Regions from separate parts of the Pseudoalteromonas sp. XMcav11-Q genome, predicted to be linked through region 2. Evidence: predicted binding sites of a transcription regulator. Region 2 holds the regulator's gene; each other region holds the start of a gene.

Evidence for each region. The regulator sigma-54, encoded in region 2, starts transcription at its own class of promoters, with help from an activator protein. The targets are predictions, from matches to a motif close to GTTGGCACGNNNNTNGNNT.
Region 1: a site for sigma-54 is predicted at 3,190-3,208, ahead of ABMY45_RS11835 (P-II family nitrogen regulator). Genes of this name have one in related genera too.
Region 3: a site for sigma-54 is predicted at 2,412-2,430, ahead of ABMY45_RS21810 (YggN family protein). Genes of this name have one in related genera too.

Annotation. Positions count from the first base shown of each region.
Region 1 is NZ_JBECOX010000006.1:142,057-147,688, reverse strand. It holds gene ABMY45_RS11845 (carboxypeptidase) at 43-1,554, opposite strand; gene ABMY45_RS11840 (diguanylate cyclase) at 1,831-3,060, shown strand; gene ABMY45_RS11835 (P-II family nitrogen regulator) at 3,250-3,588, shown strand; gene ABMY45_RS11830 (ammonium transporter) at 3,602-4,831, shown strand; gene mrcB (penicillin-binding protein 1B) at 4,993-5,632, shown strand, end outside.
Region 2 is NZ_JBECOX010000003.1:393,303-398,934, forward strand. It holds gene ABMY45_RS07400 (KpsF/GutQ family sugar-phosphate isomerase) at 1-271, shown strand, start outside; gene kdsC (3-deoxy-manno-octulosonate-8-phosphatase KdsC) at 271-822, shown strand; gene lptC (LPS export ABC transporter periplasmic protein LptC) at 819-1,373, shown strand; gene lptA (lipopolysaccharide transport periplasmic protein LptA) at 1,363-1,905, shown strand; gene lptB (LPS export ABC transporter ATP-binding protein) at 1,905-2,630, shown strand; gene ABMY45_RS07425 (RNA polymerase factor sigma-54) at 2,677-4,176, shown strand; gene hpf (ribosome hibernation promoting factor) at 4,206-4,493, shown strand; gene ptsN (PTS IIA-like nitrogen regulatory protein PtsN) at 4,495-4,953, shown strand; gene rapZ (RNase adapter RapZ) at 4,946-5,632, shown strand, end outside.
Region 3 is NZ_JBECOX010000020.1:49,555-55,186, forward strand. It holds gene ABMY45_RS21785 (YqaA family protein) at 1-169, opposite strand, end outside; gene ABMY45_RS21790 (thioredoxin-like domain-containing protein) at 276-788, shown strand; gene ABMY45_RS21795 (DUF2721 domain-containing protein) at 801-1,265, shown strand; gene ABMY45_RS21800 (cytochrome c) at 1,367-1,813, shown strand; gene ABMY45_RS21805 (hypothetical protein) at 1,992-2,177, opposite strand; gene ABMY45_RS21810 (YggN family protein) at 2,466-3,251, shown strand; gene ABMY45_RS21815 (PLP-dependent aminotransferase family protein) at 3,290-4,741, opposite strand; gene ABMY45_RS21820 (DMT family transporter) at 4,848-5,632, shown strand, end outside.

The sequences.
Region 1 (5,632 bases), on a different contig from region 2:
TAAGATAAGTGACCGCTTGCGCGGCCACAATGGGTTGGGAATTTAGTAAAGCGCTGACTGATCTGCTTTGGGTGTTGTTTTTAAGATAAAGTCGCGGAGATCTTCGTTCGATTTTTGTAAATCTTCATGGCGCAGGTACATCATGTGTCCGGAGCGATAACCTTTAAAGCTTAAGCGATCACGCATTTTTCCGCTCGGATCGAGTTGCCACATATTGTACTTGGCATCAAAGTAATTCGTTGCGCCATCGTAGTAGCCAGACTGGATCATCACGTTTAGGTAAGGGTTTTGTGCCATCGCTAATCGTAATTGTTCACCGACATTATTATCGCTGCTATCCCAAGGGTGAACTGAACCAAACATATTATATTTTACATCGGTTTTATAGTTGAGTTCTGTAGCGAAGTAATGATTAATCGCTGGCGTAAATGAGTGCAACCAAGAGGTCAGCTCAGGCCAATAATCAGGGCGAGAACCAGCGTCTCTTTTATCAATACCAAGATAGCGTGAGTCCAACCGACCTAGGGTATAGCCACGCTCACGCAATAGCTCTTTCCAAAATGCCGTAGTAGGAATATCTAGGTTGTTTCGAGCTACAAAGCGCTCGCTTAAGCCACTATATTTAGCAACGGCCTGTGTCACACTTTGCTTTTCTTGGGCACTGATAAATGCGCCTTTGGCGAGTGCGGGAAGATACTGATCAACCGTATATTGTTCAACCTCTGCAAGTACTTCGAGTAAATCTTTATTTTGCAATTCAGAAGACAGCGCTTTGTGGTACCAAGCGGCGGCAGCGTAATACGGTAAACGGTTTGCCACTTCAACCGGACCTTCTCGTTTAATGCCGATTTCTGTAGGAGATACCAACACCACGCCATTGAGATAAAGCCACTGATTGTTTTGCATCGCGTGCGCAAGACCTGACACTCGAGTCGTGCCGTAGCTCTCACCAATCAGGTACTTAGGAGAAAGCATACGCTCATTGCGATGAATAAATGTATTGAGCCATTCGGCTAAGTACTTCACGTCCGCGTTGACGCCAAAAAACATCTTTGTTTGTTCGGCTTTACTCGGATATTTACCTTCAGCATTTTTGAGTACGCGAGAATAACCTGTGTTGACTGGGTTTACATAAACAATATCGGCAACATCTAGCACTGAATATGGGTTGTCTTTCAAGCCGTAAGGTTGCAGTGGATATCCTTCGTCATCAATTTTTAATACTCTTGGGCCTGTATAGGCAATGTGCATCCACACGGAAGCAGAGCCCGGACCACCGTTAAATGAGATCAGCAGCGGACGTTTGCTCATATCTTTGATTTTTGTGCGCTTGTAGTAGGTGTAATGCAACGTTGCAACTGCGTCGCCGTTTTCATTCCACACCGGCTGCGTGCCTGTTGTCGCGGTGTAGTTAATACGTTCACCTTTTATTTCGGCTCGATGCTCAGTTGTTATTTTATGATCTATCTCAATTGCGCGGTTGTGCTCTTCAGCTATGCTTGGTGCTGAGAGTAGGGCACAACTCACGAGCAATAGTGGTAGTAGTTTTTTCATTGCTTCCTCGATATTGCATTAGGTATGTCTGCATTAAAGAAGTATTTCATCTGAAATTCAAAGCCGTTGAGACAAACTCAACAAAAAAAACGGCAGGTTTGAAAAATAGGCTGTTGTAACCTCGTTTATCGAAAAGTAACGAATTTGAGCCGATTTGGTTTTTTTTAGTGCAAGATTCGCGTATATTTAATACTTAATTATGTAGTAATAAAGTATTTAGCCTCATTAAATTCTTGTTTCACTGCGCTTCTCGTTGTACTTAAGAGATCTCAATCCATGCAAAGAATTTTAATTGTTGAAGACAGTAAAGTCGTACAACAGGTATTGCGACACCTTGCTGCTCAGCATCTAGATGTCGAAATCGATTTTGCTTGGTCCCTCAAGGAAAGTAAGGACTTCTTAGCACAGCACCAATATACATTGGCGCTGGTAGATTTAACGCTGCCCGATGCGATGGACGCAGAGGTCGTGCAGCTCACGCTTAGCCACAAAATACCCACCGTGGTGTTGACCTCAAAAATAGATGAATATAGCCGCCAGCAAATGCTTGAAATGGGTGTGGTGGATTATGTGATTAAAGATAACCGCGATTCATACCTATACGCGGTCAAGTTAGCATCTAGACTATTGAGAAACCAAGGTTGCAAGGCGCTGATCGCCGATGATTCTGTGATTAGTCGAGCGGTAATGAAGCAGATGCTTGAAAAGCAATTATTTACAGTGCTTGAGGCGCAAGATGGCGAACAGGCATTGGAGATGTTGCTATCTGACCATGAAATTAAGCTACTGCTGACGGACTTTGCGATGCCGACGATGGATGGCTTTGAGTTGGTAAAATCCGTTCGTAATAGTCGTGGACGAGATGAGTTGGCGATTATTGGTCTGTCTGGCGCAGGAAGTCATGGTTTGTCAGCAAAGTTTATCAAATACGGCGCCAATGACTTTTTGGCAAAACCTTTTATGAGTGAAGAGTTTCATTGTCGTATCATGCAGACGATGGAACAGCTCAATTTGATCGCAGAAATCAAAGAATATGCGCATCGAGACTATTTAACAGGGCTTTATAACCGCCGCTATTTTTGTCAGCAAGCAGAGCGTTTAATCAAGAACAAACCGAGCCAGCATATATTGGCATTGTTAGACCTCGATCACTTTAAGTCTATTAATGATCAATATGGCCATGAAAGCGGTGATGATGTACTTAAACAAGTTGCTGATTTACTGCGTAGTGCATTTGGTCACTACATTGTCGCACGTATCGGTGGGGAAGAGTTTGCTTTGCTTATTCCAAGCTCAGATATGAAGATGGCAAAGCACATGCTAGAAGACTTTAGAGAGCGCCTTGCACAGCAAGCATTCAAAATTCCTGAGGGTAAGCATTATTGCACCATCAGTATTGGCCTCGCGGCTTGCCAATCAAAGAGTTTAAGCGAAGTAATGCGCAAGGCAGATAAGGCGCTCTACAAAGCGAAGGACAAACAACGAAATTGCGTTATCGCGCATTAGCTTTTCGTTATTTGGGTGTTTATGCACCAATTCAGTTCAGACTTAATATCAATGCACCTAGATGGTGCATTTTTTATGCGTGAAATTCCACCTCTCACTTTAATTCATTGTTAATTAAGGAATAAAAAATTTGGCATAAAGGTTGGATTACTGCATACAACAGGATCAACTGTCCTAAGGGGACTCAGCATGAAAATGATAAGTGCAATAATAAAACCATTTAAGCTTGATGAGGTACGTGAAGCGTTAGCCGATCTAGGGATTGAAGGTATGACGGTTGTTGACGTTAAAGGGTTTGGACGTCAGCGCGGTCATACCGAACTGTATCGCGGTGCAGAATATCAAGTCGATTTCATTCCAAAAATAAAAATAGAAATTGCGACATTAAGCGAAAACGCCGAGCGCGTTGTGGAAACGGTTACAAAGGCTGCGTTCACTGGAAAAATTGGTGACGGAAAAATCTTTGTTTACGACTTAGACCAAGTTGTTCGGATCCGTACCGGCGAACTTGATGAAGAAGCCATTTAAGGGGAGCCGAACAATGGAAAATACAATAATAGAACTAAAATTTTCATTAAATACCTTTTACTTTTTGATCTCTGGTGTCTTAGTTATGTGGATGGCTGCCGGATTCGCTATGCTTGAAGCGGGATTAGTACGCTCAAAAAATACCACTGAAATCCTTACCAAGAACGTCGCACTGTACGCCATTGCTTGTACTATGTATCTGCTTATTGGTTACAACATCATGTATGTCGATAATGCCGAAGGTGGGGTTTTACCAAGTCTCGGTGCGCTCATTGGCAGTGCAGCTGATGATGCCGACCATGCACTGCAATCCGACTTTTTCTTCCAAGTGGTATTTGTTGCAACGGCTATGTCAATTGTCTCTGGCGCTGTTGCCGAGCGTATGAAATTGTGGGCGTTTTTAGCATTTTGTGTGGTGTTAACTGGTTTTATCTACCCGTTAGAAGGCTATTGGACGTGGGGCGGTGGTTTCTTATCTGAGCTTGGCTTTGTTGACTTTGCCGGTTCAGCCATTGTGCATGGTGCCGGTGCTGCTGCGGCACTAGCGGGTGTTCTGTTACTTGGTGCGCGCAAAGGAAAATATGGCAAAAATGGTGAGATTTACCCAATTCCTGGTTCCAACATGCCACTGGCTACACTAGGCACCTTTATTTTGTGGATGGGATGGTTTGGCTTTAACGGTGGCTCTCAACTGTTCCTTGCCGACAAAGAAAATGCCATCGCGGTCAGCCAAATCATGCTAAATACCAATGCGGCGGCGGCGGCAGGTGCGGTTGCTGCACTGTTGGTGTGTAAATTAATGTGGGGCAAGGCGGATTTAACTATGGTACTTAATGGTGCGCTAGCAGGTCTGGTGACTATTACCGCTGAGCCTGCCTCTCCAACACCTGTATTAGCGCTTATTCTCGGTGCCATAGGCGGTGCATTGGTGGTGTTTAGTATCGTTGCACTAGATAAGGCAAAAATTGATGATCCTGTCGGTGCTATCTCTGTTCACGGTATATGTGGTGCGCTAGGTGTGATGATGGTGCCATTTTCAAACTCAGACGCTACTTTCCAAGGTCAGGCTGTGGGACTTATCACTATTTTAGGTTTTGTTTTCATTGCTTCTTATATTGTCTGGAGTGTATTGAAAGCGAGCATGGGGATCCGCGTTGGCGAAGAAGAAGAACTAAGCGGTATGGATCAACATGATTGCGGCGTAGATGCCTATCCCGAGTTCGTGACAGTTCGCGGACAATAATACCAATTTGGCTCTCAGTCAATATTGTAAAGTTCTCGTTGTCTAAACAAAGTGAGTCCAACAGGGCTCACTTTTCTTTATATATATTATTCTACTTTCAGCAGTTGTTAATTTAGGTTACCCTACCATCTTGCGATTCATTTTTTAGTTTTACTTGGGTCATGACGGATAAAAAGAAACGAAAACCTGCCAACAAATCAAACGTCAAAGCGAACACTTCGCGTAAAAACAATACCCAGCAAAACGGTTCTAAGATGCAAAGAGTTAAAAGCCGTGTACTGAGCACGTTGTGGTCTTTCTTTTGGAAAGGGACTATTGCGGCGATATTCCTTGTTGCAATCTATATCATCTACTTAGACGCCAAAATAAGCCGGCAGTTTGAGGGCAATAAGTGGGAACTTCCCGTTCAGGTTTATGCCAGATCGATGCAGTTTTTCCCCGATCAATTCCTTAATGAGGATGAAGTGCTGTGGGAGCTGAAGCGGCTTAACTATTCTCGTGTAAATCGTATCAGCCGTACCGGTCAATATATCGTTCAAGGTCGCACAATCACCATCCATCGTCGCGCGTTCGAATTCTACGATGGCCCAGAAGTGGCGCGTATTTTTACGCTTAATTTTGCTGGTAAAAAGCTTGCCAATATTGTTGATAATCAAGGTCGGCGCTTAGCCGGCGCTCGCTTAGAGCCGGTGCAGATTGCTCGGATCGGCAATGAATCGCGCCAAGACCGAGAGTTTGTTCCGTTCGATAAATTCCCTAATATTTTAAAAGAAACACTGCTGGTGGTAGAAGATCGAGACT
Region 2 (5,632 bases):
GGCAATCGTAGATGAAAGCTCGCAATTACAAGGGATTTTTACCGATGGCGACTTGCGCCGTATTATCGAACAAAAGGTCGATATTCACACCACCCCAATCACGCAAGTAATGACGGCTAAAAGTACGACGGCACGCGCCGATATGCTCGCAGCTGAGGTACTCAATATTATGGAAACCAAACGGATTAACGGCTTGATTGTGGTGAACGAAAACAACATTCCGGTTGGCGCCTTGAATACGCAAGATTTACTTAGAGCGGGGGTGCTGTAATGCAATTTGAAGATTTATATCAGACGATTTCAACTGAAGCTTGGGAAAAAGCAAAACAAATCAAATTATTAATTTGCGATATTGATGGCGTATTCTCAGATGGCCGTATATACCTTGGTAACAATGGTGAAGAACTGAAAGCATTTAATACCAAAGACGGGTTTGGTATTAAGGCCTTGATTGATAGTGGTATCGAAGTCGCCGTTATCACAGGTAGACATTCACAAATAGTTCAGCAACGCATGACTAGTTTAAATGTAACTTATATTTACCAAGGTCAAGAAAACAAGTTAGTGGCATATGATGAACTGAAGACTAAGCTCAACCTTAATGATGACGAAATTGCATATATTGGTGATGATGGCCCAGATCTACCCGTAATGGAACGAGTTGGTTTTGCCGTTGCCGTCAATGATGCACATCCTCTTGTTAAACATATCGCCCATTACACGACCTTGATGCTAGGTGGCTTTGGTGCCGTGAGAGAACTAACTGATCTTCTAATGCTCAGCCAAAATCACTTATTGACTTCCAAAGGATCAAGTACATGACCGTATTACGTGTCATCTTACTCATTGTTTTCGCTTCTTTAATGGTATGGATGTGGTCGCCCATGTTTAATCCATCAGAGGCGGATCCAGCAAAAGAAGATGAACCGTTAGCTAAACCCGATTATGTTGCAACCACGCTTCAGCAAACGACCTATAGTGAAAATGGCTTATTAAACTATCAGGTAACTGCTGATAAGATGGAGTTGTATCAAGATCTTGGCTTTAGTCACTTTGAAAAGCCCATTTTCACCTTATATAACGGTGAACAGAATTGGCAAATAAGCGCATTAGAAGCAACCCTATACGAAAACAACACCTTGATATTAGAGGGCAATGTGTTGGCAAAGAATTTAACGCCTAACGCCATGATCACGGATATCAATGCCGATAATGTAAGAGTTGAAATTAAGCAAAAATTGATGAAGTCGGAACACCCTGTCGTTATCAACGGTCCTAGTCTTAGGATCACAGGTAAAGGACTGCATGCGGATCTACAAAAGCAAGTGATCGAACTCATCAACCACACAAAGACAATTTATTATGACCAGTAAAATCATTAACAAACTAGTTTTCATCGGCTTGCTTGCAAGTTCTACTCTAGCAATTGCTGCAGAACAAAATGAAGTCATTATTGATGCTGGCCGTCAGCAAGCTCAACTGCAAAGCAACATCGGTATTTTTGAACAGAATGTTGTTATTATTCATGGCAACAGAAAGATAAATGCCGATCGCCTAGAGGTCCACCGCCGCGCGGAGCTCGGCATTAACAAGCAACTGCTTGTGGCAACTGGCAGCCCTGCCACTTTTAGCGAACGTCAACCCGATGGCAACTTGCTAGAAGCCAAAGCAAATGAAATCCGTTACGACGTAGCGAAGGGAACCCTAGTGATTTCTGGTGATGCTGAAATCAATCAAACTGGGCAAAAAATCAATGCTCAAGTCATCACCTATGACATTGAAAAGCAATTGATCAGCGCTGAGCGCTCAGACCAAGAAGACTCTCGAGTAAGAACCATCCTTGTTCCTGTTGATGACAAAAAAGACGCTAAAGAGAAAAAAGCGCAGGAAGAAGGTAACAATTAATGAGCGAGCTCAAAGCAACTGGTCTAGCAAAGAGTTATAAAGGTCGTCAGGTCGTCAAAAATGTTGGTTTAAGTGTTCAGGCTGGCAGTATTGTAGGCTTATTAGGACCAAATGGTGCAGGTAAAACCACTACGTTCTACATGATTGTAGGGTTAGTACCAAGCGACAAAGGCTATATTCAGATTGATGACGAAGATATCACTTTGTTACCGATGCACAGCCGCGCACGACTTGGTATTGGCTATCTACCGCAAGAGTCTTCAATCTTTAGAAAACTCACGGTCTATCAAAATTTGATGGCGATTTTAGAAACTCGAAAAGACTTATCTAAAGTTGAAAGAGAAGCTGAACTAAACGAGTTACTGGATGAGTTTAATATTCAACACATTCGCGACTCACAGGGCATGGCATTGTCGGGAGGCGAAAGAAGACGAGTCGAAATTGCTCGCGCTTTAGCCGCAAACCCTAAGTTTATCCTGTTAGATGAACCTTTTGCTGGTGTTGATCCTATTTCGGTGTTAGATATAAAGACAATCATAGAGCACCTAAAAAACCGTGGTATCGGTGTGCTTATCACCGATCATAACGTTAGAGAAACACTGGACGTATGTGAAAAAGCCTACATCGTTTCACATGGTGAGTTAATCGCTGCAGGCACGCCAGAACATGTTTTGGCAGATCAAACCGTAAGAGATGTCTACCTAGGCGAACAATTCAAGCTATAGTTAAGACGTAGTATTAATAACTGTTAAAAAGGATTGTTAGAGATACATGAGGCAATCATTACAGCTGCGCATGGGGCAGCAACTTACAATGACTCCGCAACTGCAACAAGCCATTCGCTTGCTGCAGCTTAGTACATTGGATCTGCAACAAGAAATACAAGAAGCATTAGACAGCAATCCATTGTTGGAAGTGGAAGAAGGTGATAATACTGACGGCGAAAACGCTGACCAACACAGCCAAGAAAAGAGCCGTGCTGACGACAATCAAGATTCAGCCGATGAAACGCAGGTTAGTGACTATGAGATAGACTCAGATACCGCCATGAGCAAAGACACTGTGAGCGATGACCTTGCCATGGATGTCACTTGGGACGAGTATATGAGTGCAGCGCCTGCTGCAAGCTCAGGTCCACTTCCCGATGACGATAATGTTTATCAAGGGGAAACCTCTGAATCTCTCCACGATTATCTCATGTGGCAACTCGAACTGACACCATTTAGTCCAACAGATAGAGCTATTGCGATTGCGATTATTGAAGCTGTCGACCTGTCAGGCATTCTAACACTGTCTTGCGAAGACATTTTAGAAAGCATTAATGACGAGAATAGCGAAGAGCCTATTGAGCTAGATGAAGTCGAAGCCGTACTCAAACGCATTCAGCTTTTTGACCCTGTCGGTATCGCAGCGCGTAGTTTACAAGAATGCTTATGCATTCAGCTAAACCAATTCGCCCCAGATACCCCATGGATTGCCGAAACAAAAATGATCCTGACAGAGCATATCGACTTGCTTGCCAGCCGTGACTATCGAACTTTGGCTAAGAAAACGCGCCTTAAAGAAGCCGATCTCAAAGAGGTCATGACGTTAATACATAGCCTTAACCCAAAGCCTGCGGCAAGCATTATTCATGAAGAGCCTGAATATGTGATCCCTGACGTATCGGTGAAAAAAGTAAAAGGTCGTTGGGTCGTAGAGCTAAATCCTGATGCTATGCCTAAAATAAGAGTAAATGACCATTACGCTGCGATGTCTAGAACGGCGAAATCCAGTACGGATAGTCAGTTTATTCGCTCACATTTACAAGAAGCAAAGTGGTTTATTAAAAGCTTAGAAAGCCGAAATGATACTTTATTAAAAGTTACCAATTGCATTGTGCAACAACAACAGGCATTCTTTGAACATGGCCCCGAAGCAATGCGCCCTATGGTGCTAAATGATGTTGCTGAAATGGTTGAGATGCATGAGTCCACAATTTCCCGTGTGACAACACAAAAATACATGCATACACCTCGGGGAATATTTGAGCTGAAGTATTTCTTCTCTAGCCATGTAAGTACGGAAAATGGAGGTGAGTGCTCTTCTACAGCAATTAGAGCACTTATCAAAAAGCTGATAGCTGCAGAGAATACCGCGAAGCCATTGAGTGACAGCAAAATTGCAGATATCTTAGCTGAGCAAGGAATTAAGGTAGCGAGACGTACGATTGCAAAATATCGTGAATCCCTAGCCATTCCACCGTCAAATCAGCGTAAAAGCTTGATATAAGACGTAAAACCCAAGAAGGAAAAATGCTTATGCAACTAAATCTAACTGGTCGCCATGTAGAAATTACTGACTCATTAAGAGACTATGTCACCAACAAGTTTGCGAAGCTAGAAAGGCACTTTGATCATATCAATAATGTGCATGTGATCCTTGATGTCGAGAAACTAGTACAAAAAGCAGAAGCAACATTACACGTAAACGGCGGCGAGCTATTTGCATCAACAGAGCATCAAGATATGTATGCCGCAATTGATGGCCTTATCGACAAGCTAGATCGTCAAGTTATTAAACACAAAGAGAAGCTCACTCGACACTAAGATGAAATTAAGTGAATTAGTGAACAAGGACTGCAGTAAAGCTGCGGTCCTTTTTAATAGCAAAAAACGTATTTTAGAATACATCAGCGAACTGGCTCATAGCCAAATTCCAAATACCAGTCAGCATGCTATCTTGGACGCCTTAATGGCGCGAGAGAAATTGGGCAGCACAGGGATCGGTAAAGGCATTGCCATTCCCCATGGTCGACTTGAAGGTTTGGATAAAATCCTTGCAATGGTGCTTGTCAGCGAGCAAGGGATCCAGTTTGAAGCCATAGATAAGCAGCCTGTCGATATTTTTGTCGCGTTCATCGTACCTGAAGGTGATAATCAACAACACCTGAAGACCTTAGCGGCGATTGCTGATACACTCAAAGACAAGTCTTTTTGCAAAATGCTTAGGCAAGCAAAAAGTGATGATGAGTTATATGCAGTGATCCAAGGTGAACTTGATGAGTGATGACGAAAAAGGACTCGAGCTTATCATTATCAGTGGCCGCTCAGGCTCTGGTAAATCTGTAGCGCTTCGAGTATTGGAAGACTTAGGCTACTATTGTGTGGATAACATTCCGGTCAATTTGCTGCCGTCTTTAGTCCGCAGTGTTTCGGACAATTATAATAAAATTGCAGTCAGTATTGATGTTAGAAACTTACCTAAAGAACAGGACGAGTTTAATGACATTCTTGAATACTTACCAGGCTTTGCCAAACCTACCCTGTTTTATTTAGACAGTGACGATCAAACCCTGATAAAGCGCTTCTCAGAAACACGCCGTTTGCACCCTCTTTCACTGCATAATCTTCCATTAGATGTTGCGATAAAGAAAGAACGGGAATTGTTAGACGTGCTGATCACTCGCGCCGATTTTCTCATTGATACTACAGGCCTGAGCGTTCATCAACTTGCAGAAGATATCCGCGAAAAAATCTTAGGTAAAAAAGACAAACAACTCATTATTACCTTTGAATCTTTCGGCTTTAAACACGGCATCCCAAAACAAGCGGATTACGTTTTTGATGCGCGCTTTTTACCCAACCCACATTGGGAGCCTGAGCTTAAGCCGCTAACTGGCTTAGATCAGCCAGTCAAAGACTATTTGTCGAGTCACAGCATCGTGCAAAAGTTTACTTGGCAGATC
Region 3 (5,632 bases), on a different contig from region 2:
GATAGTAGTTCACACAGCTACCAAGTAAATTACCCATTGTCGCAGCCAGCCATAACCAAACCAGTTCGCCTTGTTGTTTCACAACGAGCCCACTCAGCGCCAGCTCCGACGACGCAGGTAATAGTGTTGCGGCAATAAAAGCAAGCCCAAATAAAGAAAGGTAAATCATATCAACGGCTATAAGAAATTGGACTTTAAGAAATCATCTAAGTGGGGCAATATACTGAAATGCGCGCAAGACTTCAAAAACACAGACACGGAAACAAGGAATAGACATGAAAACAACAATAAAAATGTTACTACTTAGTACCGTTCTCACCACCGGATTTAGTGACTGCAAGGCCTCAAACAAAGCGCTACCACAGGCAGACGATGGCTATCAGACCTATATCTACACCGGCGACTCCTTTAAACATTTGCAATTGACGGATATCAAAAACCAAGCTGTTAGGTTCGATGCTAATCACAAAAAGCTGGTGATTTTATTCGCGACTTGGTGCTCTGATTCGCAGCGTTTATTGAGTGAACTAAAACAATCTGAATTACTCACCCAGGCCGAGTTAACCATCGTTGCTATTGGCCGAGAAGAAACTAACACTACACTTGAGCAATTCAACGAAACCATGCAATTGCCCATCCATTTTGTTGCCGATCCCAATCGAGATATCTACAACACGTATGCCAACAAAGGCATTCCTAGAGTCATCTTGCTTGATGAACGCAACCGAGTGATGCAAACCCTCATCGGTGAGCAACCCAACACCTTATCAAAACTAAACTGGAATTAACGAGGTAACTATATGAATCCAGAGGTCGTTAGCATTCTCACGATGGCCAAAGTTATCCAAACCGCCGTTGCCCCTGTATTTTTAATTACGGGTATTGCTGCGACCTTAGGGGTACTATCAAACCGCTTAGCACGGATCACGGATAGGGCGCGTTTACTCGATCGCAAGATTAATACCACGCAAGATGAAGAACTCAAAATGCACTTTAGCCGTGAAATGCGCGCACTGTTAAAACGGTCTCGTTTTATTCACGTTGCATTTAGCATGAGTGTACTCAGTGCGTTGCTTGTGTGTGCAGTGGTTATGCTGCTGTTCATGTCACACTTGTACAGTATGCCATTGGGCATTACGTTATCGTCTTGTTTTATCGCCGCTATGGTGCTGCTTATTGGCGCATTTGTCTCTTTGCTGGGAGAAATCTTTTTAGCCACCCGCAGTATGCGCAGAGGCATGATATTCAAAGACATCGAGAGTTGATTATTTAAAACTAGTTGCCTCCGTCACAGGGCACTTATCGCAATTGTTTGATTATATTTGTAATTCACATTGAAAATAGGGAAAAATATTAGGGGTTTACTATGAAGAAACTACTTACCGTCACACTATTTAGCTGTCTTGCAGCAACAGCGCAAGCTAACACTATGTTTGAATCGGCTGAAGATGCAATTGAATACCGCCAAGCGTCTTTCCAATTGATCCGTTTCCAGATTGGTAATATGGGCGACATGCTAAAAGGCAAAGTACCATTTGATGCTGAAGTATTTAAGCAACGTGCTCACAACGCTGCGCAATTATCGCAAATGCCTTGGGAAGCATTTATCGACGGTTCTAACAAAGGCAATACTGATGCCCTACCAGCCGTTTGGTCAAACAGAACTGAGTTCGATGGTAAAGCCAAGCAATTTGCCGAGTATGCTCAAGCACTGGCTGTTGCAGCTGACTCTGGCGACAAAAAGCTGATTGCTTCTGCATTTAAAGATTGGGCAAAAGGCTGTAAAGACTGCCATAAATCTTTTAAAGATTAATCAAAACAAAACAGCCGCATATTTGCGGCTGCTTACTATCTGAATATCTCGTCACTTGCTTGGCTATCACCAACGACACAATAACTCAGACATCGCATTGAGTAACCCACAGCCCTGCTTAATCACACAGCCAAATTGAATTACTGTCAGTGCTAGACTCGTAGATGACGTTTAATGATCAGTCATCAATATAGTCGAAATCATCATCGCCTAGATTTCTACGTAGGCGTTTTTGCTCTAAGTAGTCGTCTAGCTTTCTTTTGACTTTACGCTTTTGCTTGTCATGTTGGTTACGACCCAACTTTTCAAATTCATCGTCTGCAAAATCATCATCAAGCGCATCGTAAGAGAATGTCTTACCCACAACTAACTCCAAAATAAAATAGTCATTAATAAAATGAGAGCCGTCTCTCAAGATCACTATTTAGCGCTAAATTGTCATTCTGAAAAGTGAGAGTTTCTTATCCTTACAATAAAAATTTTTTATCGCCTAATTCATTTTGACAAAAACAACTATATTTTAGTCAATTTCATCACTTTTAGAGCACATTAACTTTCAACAATATAACACAATATATTGATTTTACTTGGGTTTATATTTGGCACTGTTCTTGTAACAACAATCATGAAACTGAGCCAATAAGGATCGACCATGAATAAAATTTTACTACTAACAGCAGCAACAATGATGACAACCACCGTCGCTGCACACGAAAAAAATAACATCACGTTTAGCGGTGACAATTGTGAAGTAGAATTTCAGAATGACGTTAGGATCACACCTGATAACTTGGTGATCACAACGGCCAAAAACAAAACAGCTGAGATCAACAACCTTGGCGAACTGACACTCAATGGCGAGCGCCTCGCACTTAATACACAGCAAAAAAAGATGCTCACGCAATATGGTGATGAACTAAGAGGCCGCCTACCACAAGTGGCTGATATTGCTTTTGAAGGCATAAAACTAGCGGGCGTCGCCCTTAATGAAGTGGCACACACCTTTAATTTAACCAGTTTAGATAGCATCCATGCTGTGATCGATGATCTTGAAACAGAAGTGCAAAATACGTTTTATCAGCAAGGTGCGTTTGTGATGGGCAAGCAAACCTTTGATGAGTTTGGCCAAAATTTTGATAATCAGTTTGAAGAAAAAATCGAGACCGCAGTACAAGGTGCCATGATGCAATCGATAGGTAGCTTACTGGTTGCGATTGGCAACGAAATGTCAGATGCAAACGGTGATATGAGCAGCTTTGAACAACGTATGGAAAACTTCGCAACACAAATCGAAACCAAAGTTGAACAACAGGCAGAATCTATTGAGAAAAAAGCCGACGCACTGTGTGGCGACTTTGAGCAAATCGCGAAAAACGAAGCCATTGTCGCAAAGTCTATCCCCGCCATGTCAGAGTACCAACTGTTTAAATTTAAATAATCTGACGTTGGCATAACTTACATTTAATTAAGGGTACGTTATGCCAACCCTTTCCTTTGCGCATCAGCCAGCTCCCCCAGCGTTTTAATCGCTTGCTCTACCGACGCATCCCACGGCAAGCCATAACTGATACGTATACAATTTTGATACTTTTTGCTGGCACTAAATAGCGTACCAGGCGTAATACTGATCCCACACTCCAGGGCTTTTTGGAACAACAAGGCACCATCGACGTGCTTACCTAAGTCTAACCACAGCACACAACCGCCTTGCGGGCGACTGACTCTTACCTCACTACCAAATGCAACATTCACCGCTTGGATCATACGGTCTCGATTCTCAATTAACCGTTTACGGACCAACTTTAAATGGCGCTCGTAGCCTCCGGAGCTGAGAAAATCCGCCAGTGCCCATTGATTCATTAAAGATGATGAGCAACTCAACGCACGTTTTATGCGCTTTGCTTTTGCACTAAATTGACTGGCGACCATCCAACCCACCCGATAGCTAGGCGCTGCGGTTTTTGAAAATGACGCACATGTGATCACTAAGCCCTTTTGGCTAAATGCTTGTGCCGGAATGCCACGCTGCTCGGTAAAATATAAATCGCCATACACATCGTCTTCTATCAACACCACGTCACGTTGCTCTAATAGCGCCACCAGCTGCGCACGTCTCGTATCAGGCATAAAACTACCAAGCGGGTTACTAATACTGGTAGAAAACACACACGCTCGAATATCATGCTTTTCAAGTGCCCGTTCAAGGTCGCTCAGCCAAATGCCATCATCTGGGCAAACAGGTATTTCAATGGCCTTTAACCCTAAGTTTTCAGCCAGCTCAACAATGCCAAAATAACAGGGAGATTCAATCGCTATCACGTCTCCGGGCTTGGTTACCGCTTGTAACGCAATCGCCAATGCTTCTTGCGCGCCATTGGTGATCACCACTTCATCCATGTCTATTGCTAAACCCATATCCAAATAACGCCGCACGATTTGCTTTTTTAAGCTATCTAAACCGTCCATAGGGCCATAATTAATGAGTTCGTTCCCTGCTTCTTTCATTGCGCGGCGCATAATTTTGGCAAGAACCTGCTCAGTACCAGCAATGGCAATGGGGTTAGCGATACCTAAGGGGATTGCATGTGGCTGATGGATCCCCTTATACACTTGTTCAATCAACGCCTGCTTGTTCACCACTACAGGTTTGGCGGGCAATCGTGCACGCTTCGGTGAGTCGTTGTGCGAAGCTCTGTGACATAAAAAGTAGCCGGACTTCTCTTTGGCAATGACTTTTCCTTGATCTTCAAGTGCTTGATAGGCCTGCTTTACCGTTGGGATACTGACATTTAAGTTTTGCGCCATAACACGCAATGAGGGAAGCTTTTCGCCCGGTAAAATAGACTCTTGTTCTGCCATCGACAAGATCATTTGGATCACCTGCTGATAGAGAAAGGCGGAGTGTTGGCGTTGAATAACGGTACTCATAAGCAATCATCTGTATAGGTATAAATTAGCAAATTCTGTATATAGCTTATACAGAATAACAGCGTAAACTACAGACTTCCACTGCTGTTTGAATCTAGAGCCGATCATGAAAAATCTATTTCTTTACGCCATCACTGTGTTGATTTGGGGATCAACATGGCTTGCCATTGAATACCAACTTGGCAGCATCAACGAGTTTGTGTCGCTGTTTTACCGCTTTGGCCTCGCCGCGGTTTGTATGTGGGCGTTTGTCATCTATAAGCGTGTGCCAATGCGATTTTCTCGCCGAGATCACGGCTTTTTCATCCTCTTAGCGCTGTGTAATTTTGGTGCTAACTATCTCTTCTTATATTGGGCTCAGGCACATTTAACGTCAGCGATGGCATCAATTGCATTTTCATTATTATTGGTCGTTAACATCGTCAACACTAAGTTGTTTTTTGCCAAACCGATTGCAAAGCGAATTTACTTTGGTGCATCACTGGGCACGCTTGGGATAGTCAGCTTGTTTTGGCACGACTTGGTCGCATTTGATTTGCAAAGCGAGGCCTTCTTGGGATTATCATTAGCTCTATTAGGAACGGTGGTCGCGTCACTCGGTAATATGGTGAGCGTACGCAATTCTAATCAGCAAATTGATGTTATGGCGGGAAATGCGTGGGGCATGCTTTACAGCGCTGTCATGTTAGCAACCTATGTTGCCTTTAGTGAACATCAGTTTATCAACCAAGCGCCGGCATCATATTGGTGGTCTCTGATTTACCTCAGCGTGTTTGGCACCGTCATTGCCTTTGGTTGTTATTTCTCACTACTCAAAAATATTGGGCCTGAGAAAGCGAGTTATTTGATAGTGTTATTTCCTTTTGTTGCCGTGGCCTTGAGCACCTTATT